DNA from 3 places in the Cupriavidus sp. GW822-FHT03E04 genome. Region 1 is predicted to be linked to each of the others. Evidence: predicted binding sites of a transcription regulator. Region 1 holds the regulator's gene; each other region holds the start of a gene.
The links. The regulator FNR, encoded in region 1, switches genes on or off when oxygen is low (the NO sensors DNR and NnrR bind a similar motif). The targets are predictions, from matches to a motif close to TTGATNNNNATCAA.

Region 1 (7,445 bases):
GCAAAAGGCAAAGGCACCCAGCTTTGGCAAGACAGGGATGCGGCCTGCGCCGCTCTTTTCCCTGCCAGGCCCGCCCAAGGCACCCTGCCTCGCATCGCTCAACGATTGCCGTCGCGGCCACCACCACGAGGACGGCGATTGCCGTTGGGCTTGCCGGCCTGCGGCATCACATTCCCATTGGCTTCGCCACCACCGCGGCGCTGGGAACGATTCTGACCGCCGCCCATACCGCCCATACCGCCCATACCGCCCATGCCGCCGCCCATGCCAGCGCCACGGCCGCCACTGCGGCCGCCGCGGCCCGGGCCGCCCGGGCCGCGGGGGGAACCCGCCGCGCCACCACCCAGCTTGGTGGTATGGGACGTCAGCAGGGTCGGGCCACCGATGTAGCCCATCGACGTTTGCATCGGATCCGGCTGGCCGCGGCCAGCACCGCTGCCGCGCGGGCCGTTGCCGCGGTTGACGCGCGGCAGGCCGTCCATGCCGGTCGGCATCGGCATGCCGGCAATGGCTGCCTCGGTGCGCTGCTGCCGGCCACCCACCTTGCTGCCGCCGCGGGGACCGCTATCCCCCTTGGACGGCGCCTTCAGGCCGATGGATGCCATCAGCGCGCGCACGTCGTCCGCCGCGAGTTCCTGCCAGCGGCCGCGCTTCAGGCCGCGCGGCAGCAGGAACTGGCCGTAACGGGTACGGATCAGGCGCGACACGGTCAGGCCGACGGCCTCGAACATGCGGCGGACTTCGCGGTTGCGGCCTTCGGTCAGCGCCACGTGGTACCAGTGGTTGATGCCTTCGCCACCACCGTCCGCGATGCGCAGAAAATTAGCCTCGCCATCGTCGAGCTTGATGCCATGCAGCAGGCGCTGGCGATCGGCCTCGGCCAGCTCACCCAGCGTGCGCACCGCATATTCGCGCTCCACGCCGTAGCGCGGATGCATGAACTTGTTGGCGATATCGCCCGAGGAGGTAAAGATCAGCAAGCCCTCGGTGTTGAAGTCGAGGCGGCCCACGGCCACCCACTTCCCTGCCTTGATGCGCGGCAGGCTGTCGAACACGGTCGGACGGCCTTCCGGATCCGACTGGCTGACGATTTCGCCGGACGGCTTGTGATACAGCAGCACGCGCGGAGGCTTGGACGACACACGGCGATGAATCAGCTTGCCGTTGACCCGGACCTGGTCGGCCGGCAGGATGCGCTGGCCGATGTGGGCAGGCAGGCCATTGACCGAAACCCGGCCCTGCAGGATCAGCTCTTCCATTTCCCGGCGCGAGCCCAGTCCACCCTCGGCGAGCACTTTGTGCAGCTTGGGCGCATCATCGTCTGCAGACAGCTCGCGCACCGGCTTGACCCGGGCCTGCGGACCGCTCGACTCTTCCTGGTCGTACTGACCGGAAATGACAAAGCGGAAGAGGTCCTCACCGCTCGCGGCGGCGGGCGCCTTCTCAGGCACACCCGCGGCTGGGCGCTGCGCGCCGCCTTTGCCCTTGTTACCCTTGCCTTGCTGGCGCGGGCCACCTTGCTGCCCTTCGGCGCCACCACGGCGAGCCGCGCCTTGCGGCTGCTGGCCTTGCTGCGGCTTGCGCTTGCGGGCGCCATTCCCGTTCGGGTTGGCGCGCGCGCCGTCACGCTGGCGCTCGCCCGTGGCTTCTCCGCCAGCTTCGCTTGCGCCTTCGGCATTGTCACCGCTGAAGTTCCGGCGGCCTCGCGGCGCCGGGCGTTCGCCCTGCTGCTCGCCGGCCTGCACAGCCTCGCCTTCCGCGAGCTTGCGTTTGCCACGCGTACGTCCCTTCCTTGCGCCGTCGCCACGCACGTCTTGCGCGGCGTCCGCATCGGGGCCGCCCGCAGGGATTGCCGCCCCGCCGTCCGCGGCACGGTCGCCGTCGCGGTCCTGCGCGGCCTGGCGGCGCGTGGCCACCAGATTGCGCAAGCCACGGCGCAGGCCCTTGCGGCGCGGCGCGCCATCGGTGCCGGCGCCGCCTTCGGCGCCATTGCCGGCATCGCCGGCCGGCGTATCCGCCTGGCGGACGTCTTGATCAGAATCGGACAAGGTATTCACATTCGGATGTTGCATGGTGTTCAGTTGGACACGCGCTGGTCGTGCTCGTCGTGCTCGCTGGGGTGCGCCGGATTCGTCGTGGACGCCCCCGGGACTTCGGACGCCTGCTCGCCGGAGGCCACTTGTACGTGGTAACCGTTGGCGGGCGTGTCCGTTTGCTCATTTGTTTCACCGTCTTCGACGGCTTGCTCCGCGGCTATGTCGCCAGACAGCGCGCCGGCGGGCTCGGCGGACACCGGCTCGCTCCCTGGCTCACTGCCTGGCCCGGGCGTCGCCGGCACTTCCGCCTCGGCCTCGGGCGCGGGTGTGAACCCGGCTTCCGCTTGCGCCAAGGCCTCCTTCCTTTCAAACGCATCCACCAAATCGGCGATGCCATCCATGGCGCCGGCCGCAAGACCGTCGTGGGCAACCACGCCGGAAGAGGTCGGTTCACCCTCTCCGGCATCCGCCGCAACCAGCGCGGCAGCGCCGGCCTGATCAGCGCCAGGTTCCGCGAATGCCTCTTCGTCGCTATCCGCCGGCACCTTGCCCAGCGCCTCGAAGTCAATCGGCTCCTGATTCAGCAGCGCGACCTGCGCCTGGGCCTGGATGTCCTCCAGCGGCGGCAATTCATCGAGCGTGCGCAGGCCAAGGTCATCAAGGAAGTTCTTGGTGGTGGCATAAAGCGCAGGCCGCCCGGGCACGTCACGGTGGCCGATCACCTCGATCCAGCTGCGGTCCTCGAGCTTCTTCACGACTTCGGTGCTGACCGCGACACCACGGATTTCCTCGATATCGCCCCGCGTGACCGGTTGCCGGTAGGCAATGATCGCCAGCGTCTCCATCACGGCGCGGGAGTACTTGGGCGGCTTTTCAGGATTCAGCCGATCCAGGTATTCACGCATGACAGGGCGGCTCTGGAAACGCCAGCCACTGGCCAGTGCCACGAGTTCCACGCCGCGTTGCTCCCAGTCGCGGCGCAGCTCTTCGAGCAGCACACGAATGGTGTCGGCACCGACGTCGTCGGCAAACAGCCGGCGCAAGTCATTGACGCGCAAGGGTTCCTGCGCGCAGATCAGCGCGGTCTCGAGGACGATCTTCGCCTCTTGGGTATTCATGTTGATTGCGTGCAGCCTGTCTTTGCACCTGCGCCCCGGTTGATCCCGGGCGCACTGGAGATTGCGGGTTCAGCGGTAGGGATTGCCACCGCCATCTGGCCGCGCAGCCAACCGCATGCTTGATGCATGCCAGCCGTGCGCCTTCTTTTATTGCATCGGGTGCCGGACCTGACCGGCAGGAGATCGCCCGGCCACCGGCATTATCTGCCAGTCGACGGAGCCCTTGCGTCGCGCCTTCCCCCTGATGTGGCGGACCTGTCCGGCGCGGCGTTTATCATCGAACGCGCCGGGTGCAAGAAAATACGGATATCGGGCCTGCTGGCCTATTTCACCCCGCCCTGCCGTAGCTGGTCTTTTGAACCGAATCTTTTGAACCGGACGGCGGATGGGGAACGGTCCCTGGCGCTGATGCCTGCCTGGGTGTTCCTGGCATGCATCCCTGAGCAGCGGATGCTACCTGACGATGCCACGATGAAATACGTGCGCGATATCGCTGTTCTTGCGATTGTATGGCATTCCCTGGCAAACCTGCAACCGATTCGCACAGCTACCTCAGCGAAGAAGTGACAGATACACCACGAAGCAGCGCTTCAGAAGACCAGGCAGAATCCATGCGCGGCAAGCGTCTCAGGCAAAAGCAGCGCGCGCGCCACCCCGGCCAAGCCAAAGGCCACCACCGCAAGCCCAGCGCCAGCCCGCAACGCCGGGCGCCGCGAAAGCTGCCTGAGATAGCCGGACAGGCCCGAGATCACCAGCAGGTTCGGCAGGGTGCCCAGGCCAAACACGGCCATCACCAGCGCGCCCGACGGGGCATTGCCGGCCAGCAACGCCATGGCAAGAGCACCGTACACCATGCCGCACGGGACCAGCCCCCAGGCTAGCCCCATGCCGTAGCGGCGCAGCAACCGGCCCTGCCCATACGCCCGGGCCACAGCCGGCAAGCGCGCCCCGACGGCACCAAGGCCGCGCAGCAAGCCACCCGCGCCCCGGGCGGCGAGCCGCTCCAGCCAACCCGTACCCATGGTGCGCCCGCGCAACATCCACAAGCCCGACAGCACCAGCATTACACTGCCGACCCCGAACAGCCAGCGCTGCAGCGGCAGGTACTGCGTCTTCCAGACGCCGGCGCCAAGGGCGCCCAGCAAGCCTCCCAGCACCGCATACATGCTCAGCCGCCCGGCATGCATGACAAGCAGTTCCAGCAACCAATGGCCGGGACGCCGGAGCACCGTGGCAGGCACGCGCGCAACGCCGCCCTGCTCCGCCGCCAGCGCGATCCCGCCGCACATGGCGGCGCAGTGCACGCCGCCCAGCAAAGCCAAGGTAAATACGCTGATAAGCACGCCTATGGTCAACTTCTCCTCCCAATCACACAATCGCAACGTCTGGCGCGGTAAAATGCGGCGAACGCGCCCCCGCAGCTCCAAGAGGCGCTATCAACATGAGGCCTTGCGCCCGCGCACACCAGCGCGCTCGCACAACATGACGACGGGCACGGCAAGCCGCGCTGCACAGATAGCGCACTGCCGCAAGACCCGCGCGCCAGGCCGATGTGGATAGCGCTTCCAACCGACGACTCTCAACGTCAAGCTCTCAACTCAATGCGCCCGCCACATCGCGCTTGACTGACTGCGCTAAACCGACAGGCCCCAATTGCTCACCACCATTCCCATTACCGAGATGTCGCCCCGCTGCTCCACTTGCTCGCTCGGCCAGCTCTGCCTGCCCGTCGGCATGTCGCAGCAGGACCTCGAAAAGATGGATACGCTGGTCCAGGACCGGGTGCGCGTACGCAAGGGCGAAACCCTGTACCGCCTCGGCGATCCTCTCACCGCCGTCTACGCGATCCGCTTCGGCACGCTCAAGACCCACCTGACAATGGAAGACGGCCGCTCGCAGATCACGGGCTTCCACCTTCCCGGCGAAGTCGTCGGCCTCGACGGCCTTGGCGAGATGCAGCATGCGTCGGACGCCACCGCGCTGGAAGATACCGAAGTCTGCGTGGTACGCTTTGGCGATCTCCAGACGCTGTCCAACGTCCTGCCGTCGCTGCAGCATCAGTTCATGCGCCTGATGAGCAAGGAGATCTCGCAGGACCAGGTCATGTTGATCACGCTCGGATCGATGCGCGCCGAGGAGCGGCTTGCCGCTTTCCTGATCAACCTGTCCGAGCGCTTGTCCGCGCGCGGCTATTCGGCCTCCGAGTTCGTGCTGCGCATGAGCCGCGAGGAAATCGGCAGCTACCTGGGGCTCAAGCTCGAAACCGTCAGCCGCCTGTTCTCGCGCTTTGCGGAAGCCGGCCTGATCCAGATCCGCCAGCGCCACGTCAAGCTGGTCGACATGGTGGGGATCAAGCAGATCGTCAACAAGTCCTGCTGACCTGCACGTCGCGCGCCGCCCTCGCCCGCGGCGGCTCGCCGCGATGCCGCGCCTGCTGGCCTGAACCGGCAAGGCGCGCATCGCAATCACTCCAGCTCGTCCGTGTCCGCCAGCCGCGTGGGCATGGTGTACAGCGTCAAGCCGCTCGACAGCGCGCACAGCACCCACGCGATCAGGAAACCCACGGTGTAGACCGCCTCCCGCGATGCCTCGACCGGCTGGCCGAAGAAGCGCAGGTCGCCGGGATCGACCATGGAGAATACCAGCGCGGTCGTCAGCCCGGCGACCAGGAAAGCGGGCCACAGCACCCACATCAGCCAGCGTAGCCTCATGATCACCTCGCTTGCGCCGCGACCGGCGCTGCCTGGCGTGCCGCGCTGCCCGCCTTCTCAACCACCAGTCCGTGGCGCGCCACCCCTTCCTCAATGGGCGGATCCGGATGGGTCATGGCCAGCCAGATCGTGACCCCGCAGGCCACCATGGCCACGAACGGCCCACTCATCAGCAGCCACGGCCATGGCTCCTTCCACCAGGGATTACTTTGCTGCGTCATCTGGCCTCCTCTAGATCTAGATCGCGTATGTTGCGTACGGATTGGTGCAACCAGCGTCTCTGCCGCCTCATAGATTGCGCGGCACGATAAAGCTGGTGCTCTGTCGAATCTCCGCGCCATGGCTCCCCGCGCCCTCGTCGGGCACCGCGGTCACTGTGACCTCGATCTTGTGCGTGCCCTGCGCCGCGGACTCGATAGGCACGCGCACCCGGATGGGAATCAGGCGATTGGACGTGGGCTCCAGGTTGCCGGCAGCGTGATCATATTCCACGGCCAGGCCCTTGAGCTCATCGCTGCCCGCGCTGACGGCGACGCGCATTGGCGCCTCGGTCGTGTTGATCAGCTGCAGCCGGTACACGTTCTCGATCCAGCGCCCTTCCACTTCCCGCCCCAGCGCGCCGCGGTCGCGGATGATATCGACCTTGAGCGGCGTGCGCATGGCCAGCGAGGCCATGAAGCCGGCTACCAGCGCCAGCCAGATCACCGAGTAGATCACCGTGCGCGGCCGCACCAGGCGCTTGCGCGCCACGGTCTCGGAGAGCGCGCTGCGCATGGCGTTCTCGGACGTATAGCGGATCAGCCCGCGCGGGTAAGCCATCTTGTCCATGACCTGGTTGCAGGCGTCGATACAGGCGCCGCAGCCAATGCAGTCGTATTGCAGGCCATCGCGGATATCGATGCCAGTAGGACAGACCTGCACGCAGATGCTGCAATTCACGCACGAGCCCAGCCCGGCGGCCTTGTGGTCCGCCTTGCGCGAGCGGCTGCCGCGCGGCTCGCCGCGGCCCACGTCATAGGTGACCACATAGGTGTCGCGATCCACCATCACGCTCTGGAAGCGCGCATACGGGCACATGTACTTGCAGACCTGCTCGCGCATGAAGCCGGCGTTGCCCCAGGTGGCAAACGAGTAAAACAGCATCCAGAACGTCTGCCACGGACCCAGCGAGAGGCTCAGCACCTGCGCGCCGAGCGTGCGAATGGGCGAGAAATAGCCGACGAAGGTAAAGCCCGTCCATAGCGCGATCACGATCCAGAGCGTGTGCTTGGTGGCCTTCAGGCGCAGCTTGCGCACGCTCCAAGGATCGCCGTCCAGGCGGATGCGGGCAAAGCGGTCGCCTTCCACATGCCGCTCGATCCACATGAAGATCTCGGTGTACACCGTCTGCGGACAAGCGTAGCCGCAAAACAGCCGCCCCGCGATCGCCGTGAAGAGAAACAGCGACACCGCGGAGATCACCAGCAGCACGGCAAGGTAGATCACGTCCTGGGGCCACAGCACCAGGCCAAAGATATAGAACTTGCGCGCGCCGAGATCGAACAACATGGCCTGGCGGCCATTCCACTGCAGCCAGGGCA
Region 2 (7,445 bases), on a different contig from region 1:
TGGCTGCCCGGACTGGCCCCTGCTGTCGGCCGTGTTTGCCGCCGATGCCGGGCAAAGCGCTGCGCGCACTATGCCGCGGTGTGTTCCGGTGCCGCCGCCCGAGCGGTTAGCTTCTGCGCCGCAAGGCGCAGCAGGGTGCTGCGCAACGCGTCGAATTCCATGGTCTTGTCGAAGAAGTACGACGCGCCGGCCCGCAGGCAAGCACTGCGCATTGGCGGCGCCGGGCAGTTGCTCAGGACGACCACGGTCGCCTGGCGGCGCATTCTTCGCAGGCCCTGCAGTGCGCTCAGCCCCGATCGGCCATACCTGCTCAGGCTGAGGATGACAATGTCGGGCAGCAGGATCTGCGCGGCCAGCAGTGCGGCACGCGGCTCGCGGGCCAGCGCGAGCAGTTCCACTTCCTTGATCGATCTCAGCATCCTGGCCTGCCGCGCGCCGATCAGGACGGAGTCCTCGAGTAGCAGGACGGTCAGGCGTTCAGGAAGCGTCATGGAATCCATGCAATCAAGTATGGCTTGCGCCGTGATGGGCAGAAAGCAGCGGTGGCTGAGAGTGGTGTCGGAAAAAGGCGGGTCCCTGTCAGGCAATCCTGACAAAGGCCATCGGCTATTCGGACGATGGTACCTGCTACGCCCACCTCGCTATATTGCGAACACATCACAGAGGGCGTGTGCATTTCACTCAAATCGCCTACCTTTACAAGAGAGCCTCCGGCGATCCTCGCGGGATCCACGCAGGACTTGCCACCCTTCGGGAGCACTTCGCGACCAGCCATGGCGACCAACGAGCCTCCTTCACCGAATTTGCCCTCCACGCCGAAGACATCGCTTCACGCCACGCTTGGCGAACTGGCAGCAGGCGGCGCCGTGCTCGTGCTCCTGCTGCTGCTGGCACTGTGGTTCATTACCGTGCTTGCCCCCCGGCCAGGCGGCCTGGCCGCGCCGATGCTCGGCGCCTGGGGCCTGGCGGTGGCCGTGATGCTCTCCCTGATGCTGGTGCGGCTGCGGCGGCTGCGGCGCGCGGGGGAAGACAACCTGGCGCGCATCCAGGACAGCGAGGCTCGCCTGGCAGGGATCATCCGTTCGTCGATGGAAGCGATCATCACGGTGGACGAAGCGCAGTGCATCGTGTTGTTCAATCCCACGGCGGAGCGTCTTTTTGGGTACACCGCCGCGCAGGTAACCGGCCACCCCCTGGCGGACCTGATTCCGGCGCGCTTTCGTGTGGCGCATGAGGCGCACGTGCGCCGGTTCGGCGTCACCGGGGTCACGGATCGGCAGATGGGCCAGCAGCGGGTACTGCATGCGCTACGCCAGGACGGCACGGAGTTCCCCATCGAGGCCTCCATCTCCCAGACGCAGGACGGCGCCGGCAAGCTGTTTACCGTCATCCTGCGGGACACCACGGAGCGGGTGAGGGTGGAGACGGCCTTGCGGCAGTCGCGCGAGGAGCTCCAGCAACTCTCCGACCGGGTCCAGGCGTCGCGGGAAGAGGAGCGCCGCCGTATCGCCCGCGAGTTGCACGACGACCTGGGCCAGCGCCTGAGCGCGCTGAAAATGGACCTGGCTATCCTCGCCAGCGACCTCAAGGACGCGGGAACGGCGCCTGCCTTGCTGGACCAGGCCGCCGCCATGCACCTGGTCATCGACGAAACCGTGGCTTCGGTGCGGCGCATCGCCGCCGACCTGCGCCCGGCATTGCTGGACGAGCTTGGCCTGATCCCGGCGATCGAATGGCTGGCAAAGGAGTTCTCCGCCCGCTATGGCGTCAATGTCATCACCCATGCCGCCGAGGAGGAAGACGTCGGCGAGCACGCGGCCACCGCGGTATTCCGTATCGTGCAGGAAGCGCTCAGCAATGTCGTGCAGCATGCCCAGGCCGACCGGGTCGATATCGAGCTGGTTCGCCTGGACGACCATTTTGAGCTGACCGTACGGGACAATGGCCGCGGCAATGCCGCCGCGCAGCCTCCCGGTGGCGAGCGGGTATCGCTGGGGCTGGTGGGGATCCGGGAGCGCGCACGGCTGCTTGGCGGCACCGTAGCGACAAGCCAAGCGCCTGGCGAGGGCTTCTGCCTGACCGTGCGCTTTCCGTTGGCCACGGCCATAAACACCGCCCCAACCACGAGCGAGGAGGCAAGCCCGTGATTCCTGTGATGATTGCCGACGACCACGCCGTGATGCGCGACGGGCTGCGCCACATCCTGAGCCGCGCGGGCGGCTTCGAGGTGGTGGGTGAGGCGGTGGATGGCGCCGCCGTGCTGCAGATGGCGCGCGACTGCAAGGCCCGGGTCATCCTGCTGGACCTCTCCATGCCCGGGCGCAGCGGGCTGGAGCTGATCAGGCAATTGCGCGTGGAGCAGCCCGAGCTGCGTATTCTGGTGCTGACCATGCACGCCGAGGAGCAGTACGTGGTGCGTGCGTTCCGGGCCGGGGCGGCGGGCTACCTGACCAAGGAAAGCGCGGCCACGGAGCTGGTCAGCGCCATCGGCAAGGTCGCCGCGGGCGGCACCTACGTGAGCGCCGCGATGGGCGAGAAGCTGGCCAACAGCCTGCAGGACGAGCACCGCGGGGATCCCCACCTGCGCCTGTCGGACCGCGAGATGGAAGTCTACCGCCGCCTGGTGCTGGGCGAGCCGCTGACCGAGATCGCCGCCGCCTTGTGCGTCAGCGCCAAGACCGTGAGCACCTACAAGATGCGGCTGATGGAAAAGCTGCGGTTGCCCAGCGAGGCGGCGCTGGTGCGCTATGCGATCCAGCATCGCCTGTTTGGCGAAGGCGATATCTAGCCCCCGCGCTTCCCGCACTTCCCGAGCTTCCTGCGCTTGATCTGGGACAAAGTGCGGCCGGCGCGCTGTGCCACCATGAACTGGACCGGGTCTGCCAGCAGGCATGCTCGCCAATACATGGAGCACATCATGGACTACCGGACCGTGCTGGTCGCGCTCGGAGCGGATCCCGACTGCGCATCTCGCGTCAGGATGGCTGCCGACTTGGCCGCCACTTTTGGCGCGCATGTCACCGGCGTCAGCGCCACCGGCCTTCGCCTGGACCCGGTCCGGGGCGCGGGCGATGACGTTGCGCGGCATATGGCGGCGTCGCGCAGCAGGCTGCTGTCGCAGGCCACGCTGCAGGGCGAGATACTGAGCGGCACCATGGCGGCGCATGCGCCGGGCGTGCCGTTCTCGCACCGCGTGGTCGAGGAGGAGACCGGCTGGGTCCTGGCGCAGGAGGCCCGCGTAGCCGATCTGGCGGTGATGGCTCGGCCGGTGGCGACGCAGGAAGTGCCTTCCCTGGGCGCCGGGGCCGCCGAGTACGTGCTGCTCAACGCCGGGCGCCCAGTATTGCTGGTGCCGCAGGCGTTTCGCCGGCTGCATGGCGGGCACGTGGCGATCGCATGGGACGGGCAGCGCGAAGCGGCCCGGGCCGTGGCCGATGCCATGCCTTTGCTGCTGCGCGCCAGCCACGTCACCATCATCGGCGTCTGGGACGATCGCGGCGAACCGCGGGCAGACTCGGAGCCGGTGGCCGGCTTGCGGCATTACCTGCAGCGCCATGGCATCGTGGCCGGCGTGCGCAACGTGCAGAAGGCGGGGCCCGTCGCAGCCAGTCTGCTCGACGCGGTTGGCGCGCTGGGGGCCGACATGCTGGTGGCCGGGGGCTACGGGCACTCGCGCATGCGCGAACTAATCATGGGCGGCACCACGCGCACGTTGATGCATCACGCGCCGGTGCCTCTGCTGTTGTCGCATTGACGGAGCGCGCCATGCAGCTGCAATTTCTCGGCGCGACCGACACGGTCACGGGATCCAAGTATGTGCTCGACACCGGCCGCAGTCGCGTGATGGTGGACTGCGGGCTGTTCCAGGGCTACAAGGCGCTGCGCCTGCGCAACTGGGACCGCTTGCCGGTCGATCCGTCCACACTGGACGCGGTAGTGCTCACGCACGCGCATATCGACCATAGCGGATACCTGCCGCTGCTGGTGCGCAACGGCTTTCGGGGGCGGGTGTTCTGCACCATGGGCACCGCGCAGCTGTGCCAGATCCTGCTGCCCGACAGCGCCCACCTGGCACAGGAGGATGCGCATTACGCCAACCGCAAGGGCTACTCGCGGCATCAGCCGGCGTTGCCGCTCTACGACGGCGCGGACGCCGTGCGCGCCTTGCGCCGGCTCGACCCGTTTCACTACGACACGCGGGTGCGGGTGACGCCCGACGTGGAGGCGGAGTTTCATCGCGCCGGACACATCATCGGCTCGGCCATCGTGACGCTGCACGCGGATGGCAAGCGGATCGTGTTTTCCGGCGACCTGGGACGCCAGAAGGACATCGTGATGCGCGCCCCGGAGATCCTTCGCGAAGCGGATCACTTGCTGGTCGAGTCCACCTACGGCGACCGCGGCCATCCCACGGAGGATCCGCTCGACACGCTGGGCGAGGTCGTCAGCCGCACCATCGGCCGCGGCGGCAGCGTGGTGATTCCCGCGTTTGCCGTCGGGCGCACCCAGGCGCTGCTGTACTGCCTCTACAAGCTGCGCGAGCAAAACCGCATTCCCCAGGTGCCGGTCTACCTCAACAGCCCGATGGCGATCGACGCCACCACGATCTTCGCCCTGCACCCGGACGAACTGCGGATCGACCGCGCGGCCTGCGCGGCGGCCTGCCATATCGCCATCCTGATCCAGAGCATGCAGCAGTCCATGTGGCTCAACCGTGACCGCGCGCCCAAGATCATCCTGGCCGGCAGCGGCATGGCAACCGGCGGGCGGGTGGTGCATCACCTGGAGACCTATGGGCAGGATGCGCGCAATACGATATTGCTCTCGGGCTTCCAGGCCGCCGGTACCCGCGGCGCGGCGCTGGCCTCGGGCATGCGTGAACTGCGCATCCATGGCAGGCCGGTTGCGATCCAGGCCTCGGTGGAGCAGATCACTTCGCTCTCGGCCCATGCCGACGCCGATGAGCTGATGACGTGGCTTGGCGGCTTCGGCAGCCCGCCCCGGCAGACCTTCGTGGTGCATGGCGAGCCGTGCGCGAGCGACGCCCTGCGCCAGCGGATCGAGCGGGAGCTGCGCTGGGCGGTCACGATGCCGGAGTATCTTCGTTCGTACGCGCTGGATTAGGCAGGCATGGCAAGCGGTGGCCGGCGGCATCCCCGCCGGCGTCTCGGCGGCCTTTCAGCGGCATCTCAGCCGGCATGGATGGCCCGCTTCTGTGTAGCGAGCGCAGGCGACTTTGACTGGTGCAGCGTCAGGAATACCGTCCAATTATCTTATCTCAGTGCGCCAGTTGCCATTGGCGCACGATCGAACCGCTTCGGCTGCAACGATTTTCGGTGGGCATGGATGCCGACGCGATACCCGAAAACGATGGCGGGCCCCAAGGTGGCGCCCGGCCCCGGATAGGCGCCCTTCAGGACCGACGCCATGTCGTTGCCGCATGCGTAAAGCCCTTCGATGGGCTGATCCCGCGCGTCCAGTACGCGGGCATCGTTGTCCGTACGAAGTCCCGTGCAACTCGCCGCGTCGGCGGGGAACACCTGGACGGCGTAGAAGGGCGCGACCTGGACGGGACCCAGGCACGGATTAGGCTCCTGGTTCGCGTCGCCGTTGAAGCGGGAAACAGTACTCTCGCCTTTACCAAACGCGCTATCCCTGCCCATTGCCACGTCGGCGTTGTACAACTTCACGGTTTCCGTCAGCCCGGACGGGCTCACGCCAATCTTCTCCGCCAGCTCTCCGAGCGTTGTTGCACGACTCAGATAACCCGAACGTATGAACGGACGAAGATCGCGGCAATGCGGCGGGACAACGCCGACGCCATACTTCCGCACGAAATTGTGGTCGCAAATGAGATAGGTGGGCAGGTTCGACTTCATCGCATAGCCGGAGCCCAACATACCTTCCACGAAATGGTGATAGGAAGCCCCTTCATTGACGAACCGCGTGCCCGCAGCGTTGACGGCAATGAGCCCGGGCTTTGCCCGATCCAGATACAGATGGGGAAACAGCCTCCAGCCGCCCTGTTCATCCGGAACCCGGGAGACTGGTTGCCAAAGAAAGTCGCTGGCGTGGCGTTCGAGCGTGGCACCCACGCCTTGGGCAGCCATCAATGCGTCGCCGCGGACCGCTGAGGGGGTCAGTGACTCAAACGTCGAGGAAGGCAGGTTGGCCCGCAGCGTCGCGTTGTGCCCGATGCCGCCCGTCGCCAGCACGATGCCGTGCTTCGCACCGATCCGCATGGTCTGGCTATTGCACCGGACGACGACACCCGAGACACGGCCATCAGCTTTCTCGATCGACAGAAGTCGGGTGTCAAAGCGGATGGCCACGCCTGCCTTTCTCAGTGCATAAAGCATCTGGCCTACCAGCGCATTGCCCATGACAAGACGAGTCCCCCGGCGGTACGTGAGCAGGTCTCGGGTATAACGCAGTACGAGCTCCATCGAGCGTCGGAATGCGGCCCATGACCGGTACCGATTCAGCAGTGCAGCGACATCCGCCTTGTTGACCATCATGCCCTTGAGGACGAGAAAGTCTTGAAGCGGTGGACGCACCCGGTCAAAGTCATGCCCGAGTTTTCGCCCGTCGAACTCCGTTGGGGAGAGCGCTCTGCCGTAGACAGCGGCGCCTGGTTGATCCAGATAGTCGGGATGCTGGCCCGAACTGACGAATGCCAATCCGCATTGGCTCTCGAGGAAGTCGATGGCCGGATTGGCGCTCTCCAGGAACGCTTGCCGCCTCCCGAGACGGTCATCGGCGCCAATCAAGGCGTCTAGGTACTGGGCGCCGGCGGCGACGCTGTCCCCGAACCCGGCTTGTTGACCGTGACAATTGCCGGGAAGCCATAGCGTCCCGGCAGACGTCGCGGTAGTTCCGCCCACCTGGTGCGTCGCTTCGCAAATCAGCACGCTGAGCCCGAGATGGGCTGCGGTCAGGGCCGCGGTCATCCCGCCGGCACCGGCACCGCATACTACGAGATCGTAGTTAGACATAGTTGCAGAACTATCCAGTCTACTTTGACGACGCAAGCTGCCATTGCAGCAAGGAGAAGGGTGGGTTGGCGCGGGGGTGATGTTCGAAGACGCCGACCACTTCAGCGCCAATCACCACATCTTGCAGCGGATCTCCGAGGAGGTTGCCGACAATGCGTGCATTGCCGGCATCCGGGAGTTCGACCAGAACAGCAAGGTAGGGAGGACTTCCGTTCAGTGCGTCGTGGGAAGCGTGCCAAACGCGCTCCCAGCTATAGATCCTCCCTCGTGCTTCGACCTCTTGCCATCCGGGGTCAAACTGTAGGCATTGATGACACAGCCACTCCGGACCGAACTGCCATGTCTTGCAATGCTGGCAACGCTGAACCATCAACCGTCCTTCGTGCAGGCCATTCCAGAAGGGAGCAGAGAGGCCGTCCGATTCGGCTATCGGAATGGGCAGGCCTGGCG
Region 3 (7,445 bases), on a different contig from region 1:
CATGTCGAGACGCTGGCCCGCCGGCTTGCCGCGATCCACCTGGCCGCGCCGGTCGCCAGCGGCGGCACGGGGCATGGCACACCGGCACGGATCGCAGCGGTGGCGCAACAAGCCATGGCGGGCGTTGCCGCCCTCGCCTCGGGCACCGGCGCGGCGGCACACGTGGCGGCGCTGCTGCGCGAGCGGGCCGTGGCGCTGCAACCGGCATTTGCCAAGCGGCTGGCAAGCGGCCATGTCAGGGAGTGCCACGGCGACCTGCACCTTGGCAACATCGCCTTGATCGACGGCGAGCCCACGCCATTCGATTGCCTGGAGTTCGATGCCGGGCTACGCTGGATCGACACCATCAGCGATACCGCCTTTGTTTTCATGGATCTGCTCCATGCCAGCCGGCAAGACCTGGCCTACTGGCTGATCAATACCTATCTGGAGTGCAGCGGCGACTATGCCGGCCTGGCGATATTGCCGTTCTACACGGCGCTGCGCGCCGTGGTGCGCGCCCGCGTGCTGCTCGAGCGGGCCCACCAGCGCAGCGCGGCGGGAACCGGCACCGCCGCGGAAATGGCGGCGGCGCAGATGCGCTGCAACGATCTGCTCGCGCTGGCCAGCGCCGCGCTGACGCGCAATCCGGGCGCGATCACTATCATGCATGGCCTCTCGGGCAGCGGCAAAAGCACCGTTGCCCACCAGCTCGCGCTGGCCGCGGCCATGGTGCGCGTGCGCGCCGATGTGGAGCGCAAACGTCTTGCGCTTGCACATGGCCATCAACGTGGCGATAAACGTGGTGATCAGCTGGGCGATCAACTGGGCGATCAGTTTGCCGATGCACATGGCGATCCGGCCGCGCACGGCGACCTTTACACGGCGCAACGCACTGCCCGCGTCTACCGGCGGCTGCTGGCAATCTGCCGGCTAGGCAGTGGCGCCGGATTCCCCATGATTGCCGATGCGACCTTCCTCGCGCGCGCCGAGCGGCGGCGCTTCGCGTCGCTGGCCGCGCGCCGGGGCGCTGCCTTTTCCATCGTCGACTGCCATGCCGGCCTGGCCACCCTGCGCGAACGGATCGTCACACGCGCGCGCCAGGGCGGCGATCCTTCAGAGGCGGACCTCCAGGTGCTGGAGTGGCAGCGGCGCGCGCAGGAGCCATTGGGCAGCGATGAATGGCGCCATGTGGTGCGCATAGGCGAGACCGTCCTGTCCGGCTGATGGCGGTTCGTGGAAACTTGCCCCCTCAGGCTTCCTTGGGCGATAGCCATGCTGGCCGCTGCGCGGCGCCGCTGCGGCCGTTGGCGGCTTCCACCTGCTCGGCAAACGCGCGCAGGGCCTGCATTGCCGCCCCGCTGGCCACATCGGCCTGGCGCAGCGCCAGTACCGGCGACGGCGGCTCCGTGGCCAGGCGGGCGATCTCCTCTGCCGCCCTGAAAGCGCCTTGCCGGGCCATCACGCAGATCACCGACGTCTTGCAGGCCAGCGGCATGTGGTCGCGCAGGAAGCTGCGCATGGGCGCAGCCAGGTGGCCGACCCAGATGGGCGCGACGATGACAAGCCGCTGGCAATCGTCCAGCGCCGGGCCGGCGTAGCGGTAGCCTACATGCCGCTGCAACAAGATATCCAGCACGCAGCGCGCATCGCCCAGCAAGCCGGCGCGGCTGGCCTGGTCGCCGACTTCCGCCAGCGGCCAGCCGGATTGCGCCGCCAGTTCTTCCGCGGCCTGGCGCGCCGTGCCGGTGCGCGAGTAATAAACGATCAGGATCTTTTCCATCGATGGCTCCTCAGCTCTCGATCCGGGTTATCCGCGTGCCGACCAGCGACAGGCTGATCATGATGCCGCCGTTGGTCAGCACGAAGCCCACAATATCGCCCCGCACGGTATTGCTATCCACGCTGGCACCGATGCCCAGGCTCAGGACGGACACCGACCCGTCCACGCCCACGGTCCAGCCCTGGCTGGCACGGAAGCGTTCCAGCGCCTGCCCGGTCAGGAACACCAGCACCACGGCCCTGGATGCCATGCCCGCCTGCGCCCCGAGCGAGGCGCCAATCAGCCGGTAGTAGGCCTTGTCCCCGCCTGCGCCATGCATCATGCCGTCGCCCTGCTCCACGCCCGCCACCGCGCCGCCAGCGAGCACATCGGGAAAGACCAGCACGCCGCTGGCCTTGTCCAGCAGGGCCCGCGCGCCGGGGTTGCGCGCAGTCAGGCGCGCCAGCACGGCTTCGCAGCGTGCATCGAGCTCGTCGGCATCCAGCACGCGCTTGTCGGCGGCTGAACCCGCCCACGCGGCCGCCGGCAAGCCTGCTGTGCAGCACAGCACGGCAGCCGCGGCGAGCGCCCGGCATGCCAGGCGCCGCCGCCTGGCGGCAGCCGGCAACGTGGAGGTCATGGCCTCACCGGCGCGCCTGATGCCGGCTTTGCGCCGGCGCTCGGCTCAGCCTGTGGCGCGTGCACCAGCAGTACCGGCTGGCGGCATTGCCGGACCAGCGCTTCGGCGACGCTGCCCATCAGCAGGCGCCGCACGCCGCGCCGACCGTGCGTGCCCAGCACCAGCAACTCCGCCCCGGTCTGCTGCGCCACCTGCTCGATCGCATTGGCCACGTCGCCCAGCGCCAGGGCTTCATCCACCATCAGCGTCTTGCATGACACCTGCGCTGCCGCCGCCTTGGCCTTGGCCTTGGCTTCGTCCAGCAGGATCTGCCCGCCTTCGAGCAGGCCGGCACGCAGGTCTGTCAGGTCGATGTAGCCGACCTCGTACCTGAGGTAGCTGTTATCGATCACATGCACCACGGTGAGTTCCGAGTGCATCGCCGCGGCCAGGCGCAGAGCCTCCTCCAGCGCCCGATCGGCGGACTCGCTGCCATCCACGGCAACCAGGATCTTGCTGTACATCTTGTACCTCCCGATAAAAAAGACAGGCGCCGCAGCTTGCAGCCGACGCTTCCAGTTTGTACGCCCGGGCAAGCGCGGTGTTGATGTAGATCATGGCATTCGCTGCTTTCCCGGGCAACGGGTCGTTTCTGCGCCTTGCGCGCATCGCCAGGCCGCTTGACGTGCATCAATACGCCCCGTGCCCAGCCCTCTAAGCTGCTAATGGAGGCCGCTCCCATGCGCGCTTTCCTATCGACATTGCAACATGGCGACATCCAGCCAGGAGGCACGGACCATGTACCAGAGAATATTGCTCGCGGTGGACGGCAGCCGCTCTTCGGACCTTGCGCTGAGCCAGGCCATCACGGTGGCCAAGGCGACCGGCAGCGAGGTAAAGGTGCTCTTCGTGGCGGACGACAACGATATCTTCTTCACTGCGGGCAGCTACGACCCGCGCAAACTGATGGAAGGCATCCTGGCCGCGGGACGCGATGCGCTGGCAGCGGCCGCCACGCGCCTGGCGGATGCCGGCATCCCGCATTCGACGCTGATCCTCGAGAAGCCCGTTTCCCCCGGGCAGATCTCCACCACGATCGTGGAGCAAGCCGACCGCTGGAATGCGGACCTGATCGTGATCGGCACGCACGGCCGCCGCGGCTTCCGGCGCCTGGTCATGGGCAGCGTGTCCGAAGGCGTGGTGCACAAGAGCAACAAGCCGGTGCTGATGGTGCGCAGCGAGATCGAGGAATGAGGACGCCCCGGGAACGACGCGCTGAACGATGCGCTGAACGATGCGCTGAACGACGGGCTGAACGACGGGAATCATGCCGGCGGCGGGCGGATTGATGCGAGGCGCTTCCCGGATCCGACGCAACGGCGTGGCCGCGCCCCGGGTCCTGGCCGGCCTGCTGGCCGCATGGGCCTTGAGTTGCCATGGGCTCGCGCTGGCCGCACAGGCAGCGCCAGCAGCGCTCTGGTTTTCTCAGGGCCATCCCAATGCCCAGGCCTGGCAAGCCGCCGGCATCCTCGACGGCGCCACGGCCGACGGGCTGGAACCCCGCGATTATGATGCCGACGGCCTGCGCCGCGCGCTGGGCCAGGCCGCGGACGGGCCGCCGTTGGCGCCCGAAGCCGCCGCCTCGCTTGACGAGAGGCTGACAGCGGCGATGCAGCGCTATCTTGCCGACCTGCACGGCGGCCGGGTCGATCCCGGCACGATCCACGAGAAATTTGCCCCGGCGCCGGACCGGCAGTTCGATCCGTCGCGCCTCCTGCGCGCAGCCATCGCCGGGCAGGACCTGCCCGAGGCAGTCCGGCAGGCGGCGCCGTCGTTCCCGCTCTACGCAAGCTTGCGCGCGGCGCTTTCACGCTACCGCGCGCTGGCAGGCCACCCGGCCTGGCAGGCACCGCTGCCGCCGCTGCCCGGCAGGAAGCTGGTGCCCGGGCAGGCCTACGCCGGGCTGCCGGTGCTGGCGCAGCGCCTGATCGCGCTAGGTGACCTGCCCGCCGCCACGCCGCTCCCGGAACGCTACCAAGGCGAACTGGTGGAGGGCATCAAGGCGTTCCAGGTCCGCCACGGGCTGGAGGCGGATGGCGCCATCGGCGCGGGCACGTTCGCGCAACTGAACGCGCCGCTCGCCGGCCGCATACGGCAGATCGAACTGACGCTGGAGCGCCTGCGCTGGACGCCCCTGCTGGAGGGCCCGCGCATGATCGTGGTCAACGTGCCGGAGTTCGTGTTGCGCGCCTACGAAATCCACGGCGGCGCCATCCAGGTCAAGGCGGAAATGAAGGTGATCGTGGGCAAGGCGCTCGATACGCGCACGCCGCTGTTCAAGGAGGACATGCGCTTCATCGAGTTCAGTCCTTACTGGAACGTGCCGCCGTCCATCGCGCGCGCGGAAACCGTGCCCCGGCTGCGCCGCGATCCCGGCTATTTCGAGCGGCAAGGCTTCGAGTTCGTCAGTGGCGAGGGCAAGGTGATCACCACCCTGTCGGCCGCCAGCCTGGATGCCGTCCAGCGCGGCCAACTGCGCATACGGCAACGCCCGGGGCCGATGAATGCGCTTGGCGACATCAAGTTCGTCTTCCCCAACAACGAGAACATCTACCTGCATCACACGCCCACCCCGCAACTGTTCGCGCGGGACCGGCGCGACCTGAGCCACGGCTGCATCCGTGTCGAGGCGCCGGAGGCGCTGGCTGGCTTCGTGCTGCAGGACACGCCAGGCTGGACCGAGGCGCGCATCCGCGAGGCCATGGAGAAGGGAGAATCCAGCACGCTGCGGCTGCGCCAGCCCTTGCCGGTGGTGCTTGCCTACGGCACGGCCATCGTCAAGGCTGACGCTCGCGTCTACTTCTTCCCGGATATCTATGGGCTGGACCGCGTGCTTGACGAGGCGCTGCGGCAACGGTCCGCCCGCCTGCGGGCTTCCGCCTTGGCCAGCACGCAGGCAAGATAGGGCAATTGCACCAAAGGGGAGTGCTTTCGATGACCAAACCGCCCAGCGATCCTCGCCGCCTGTTCCTGCGGCACGCCGGCGGGCTTGTGCTGGCTGGCACGCTGCTGCCGTTGCCGGCCCGGTCCGCGCTGGCGAGCTTGCCCGATGCCCGCAGCTTGTCCTTCGAGCACACCCACACCGGCGAGCGCATCGCCTTGGTCTACGCCGTCGGCGATCAGTTCGTGCCCGAGTCACTGGCCGCGCTCAATCGCTTCCTGCGCGATCACTACTCGGGCCAGGTCGGCGTGATCGATCCGCAACTGTTCGCGCTGCTTTACCGCCTGAGGCAAACGCTGTGCTGCGCGGCCCCCTTCCAGGTCATCTCCGGCTATCGCAGCCCCGCCACCAATGCGCGGCTGCGCAAGACGCGCGGTGGCGGCGTGGCCAGCCATAGCCTGCATATGGACGGCAAAGCCATCGATATCCGCCTGCCCGGCGTTGCGCTGTCCGACCTGCGCGACGCCGCGCTCTCGCTGCGCGCTGGCGGCGTGGGCTTCTATCCGCAGGAGCAGTTCGTGCATGCGGATACGGGCCGGGTGCGGGATTGGTAGGCAAGGCGCCATTGAAGACCATCGGCCGGTTCTGGTCAAGCTCTCGCATCCGGGTTTTCCCCATCGGCGGCCCCCCTAGCCTGGGCGGCCCGGACAAGTTATGCTCTTGGCCGCATATTAGCCCGCACGGGGTGGGCTAGCGCTCAATCGACAATCCCCCGGCACCGGGCGGGCATATCTGGAAGGAAATCAGCCATGCGCACCCCTGCACGAACAATCTCTTGCCCGCGCGCATGCCGCTAAGCCGGTTGTTGTTGCCTCCAGAGCCGCCCGCGCTAGCGCCCGGCATCGCGCACAGCAGTTTCAGCGTGCAAGGCGACGCCCGCCAGAGCTTGCTGGCCTGGCAGGAGCGGATGAGCCCGGTCTACGATATCCGGCCTGCCACGGCGCAAGGCGAGCAGACCTTCGAAGCCTCGCTGTCTCGCTACTCCATCGACGATCTGAGCTTCTTCGACATCCGCACCAGCCCCAATCTGGCCGAGCGCTCGTTGGGGCGCGTGTCGACAGAGAACATTCGCGACATTACCTTCAGCGTGTTCCTGGAAGGCGCGCCCGCCCAATTCCTGGGCGGCAAGCCAGGGCTGAACGCGCCGCAGTGGCACGGCGTGCCAAGCATTCTCGCGCTGGACATGGACCAGCCGTGCACCATCCGGAGTTTTCATGGCCGCATGCTGCTGTTTTTCGTGCCGCGCGCCTTGGTGGAAATGGCCTTCCCCGATGCCGCCTCGCTGCATGGCCGCCTGGTTGAGGCCACCACACCGCTGATGCGGGTGCTGATCTCGCATCTGGTGGCACTGAATCGACAAATCGTAGGCCTGTGCAAAGAGGAAGCAGACCGGGCATTTCGCACCGCGATCGAACTGCTGGCCGCCGCGTTCAGCCGGCACGCGGGGCTCTCCGGCAACGCCCGCGCAGCGGTGCGGGCGGCGGTGTACGGACAGGTGCGGCGCTATGTCGAGGCCAATCTGCATGACCCCGACCTGAGCCCTGACAGCGTGCTGCAATCGCTGCATCTGTCGCGCGCCAGCGTGTACCGCCTATTCATGCATGAAGGTGGCCTGGCCGCTTATATCCGCAGCCGCAGGCTGCGGGCGGCGGCCGATGAACTGGTGCGCTTTCCTGACATGGCGGTGCAGGACATTGCCTCAGGGCTCGGTTTCAACAATGCATCGAGCTTTACGCGCGCCTTTCGCCGCGCCTACGACATCGCGCCGCAGGAATTGCACAGCTATGCCCCGCTGCTACAGCGCGAACAGGCAAGGCTACAGCGCCATGCGCCCTGGCGCGCGGCGGGATTGAGGTAGGAATCCGGTAGGAATCCGTTCAAGGCACTGGCCCTCTCACCACCTCTCGCCCCTTCTCGCCCCGTCACTCCACCGGCACCGCCGACATCCACCCGTTTGCGGCATTCGCCGCCACGACCTGTTTCGCGATCGAATCGCCCAGGCGCCTGGCATCCGCGGAGATACTGTCGCGCTTGACCTCGGACACGCCATGCAAGCCCGCGCCGGCCGCGGCGGACATCGCGAG

Region 2: a site for FNR is predicted at 2,825-2,838, ahead of AC1RQC_RS21385 (universal stress protein). Genes of this name have one in related genera too.
Region 3: a site for FNR is predicted at 3,041-3,054, ahead of AC1RQC_RS21330 (universal stress protein). Genes of this name have one in related genera too.

What each region holds. Positions count from the first base shown of each region.
Region 1 is NZ_JBXANI010000013.1:246,094-253,538, reverse strand. It holds gene rluB (23S rRNA pseudouridine(2605) synthase RluB) at 99-2,072, opposite strand; gene scpB (SMC-Scp complex subunit ScpB) at 2,078-3,154, opposite strand; gene AC1RQC_RS20805 (hypothetical protein) at 3,281-3,721, shown strand; gene AC1RQC_RS20800 (sulfite exporter TauE/SafE family protein) at 3,745-4,509, opposite strand; gene fnr (fumarate/nitrate reduction transcriptional regulator Fnr) at 4,808-5,533, shown strand; gene AC1RQC_RS20790 (hypothetical protein) at 5,620-5,865, opposite strand; gene AC1RQC_RS20785 (membrane protein) at 5,868-6,086, opposite strand; gene ccoG (cytochrome c oxidase accessory protein CcoG) at 6,154-7,445, opposite strand, start outside.
Region 2 is NZ_JBXANI010000014.1:94,868-102,312, forward strand. It holds gene AC1RQC_RS21370 (response regulator) at 69-500, opposite strand; gene AC1RQC_RS21375 (PAS domain-containing sensor histidine kinase) at 774-2,147, shown strand; gene AC1RQC_RS21380 (response regulator) at 2,144-2,788, shown strand; gene AC1RQC_RS21385 (universal stress protein) at 2,918-3,754, shown strand; gene AC1RQC_RS21390 (MBL fold metallo-hydrolase RNA specificity domain-containing protein) at 3,766-5,124, shown strand; gene AC1RQC_RS21395 (FAD-dependent oxidoreductase) at 5,274-7,106, opposite strand; gene AC1RQC_RS21400 (Zn-ribbon domain-containing OB-fold protein) at 7,015-7,445, opposite strand, start outside.
Region 3 is NZ_JBXANI010000014.1:85,170-92,614, reverse strand. It holds gene AC1RQC_RS21350 (bifunctional aminoglycoside phosphotransferase/ATP-binding protein) at 1-1,206, shown strand, start outside; gene AC1RQC_RS21345 (flavodoxin family protein) at 1,232-1,762, opposite strand; gene AC1RQC_RS21340 (lipid-binding SYLF domain-containing protein) at 1,773-2,381, opposite strand; gene AC1RQC_RS21335 (universal stress protein) at 2,378-2,884, opposite strand; gene AC1RQC_RS21330 (universal stress protein) at 3,159-3,614, shown strand; gene AC1RQC_RS21325 (L,D-transpeptidase family protein) at 3,709-5,325, shown strand; gene mepK (peptidoglycan L,D-endopeptidase MepK) at 5,355-5,915, shown strand; gene AC1RQC_RS21315 (AraC family transcriptional regulator) at 6,224-7,219, shown strand; gene AC1RQC_RS21310 (DUF4410 domain-containing protein) at 7,284-7,445, opposite strand, start outside.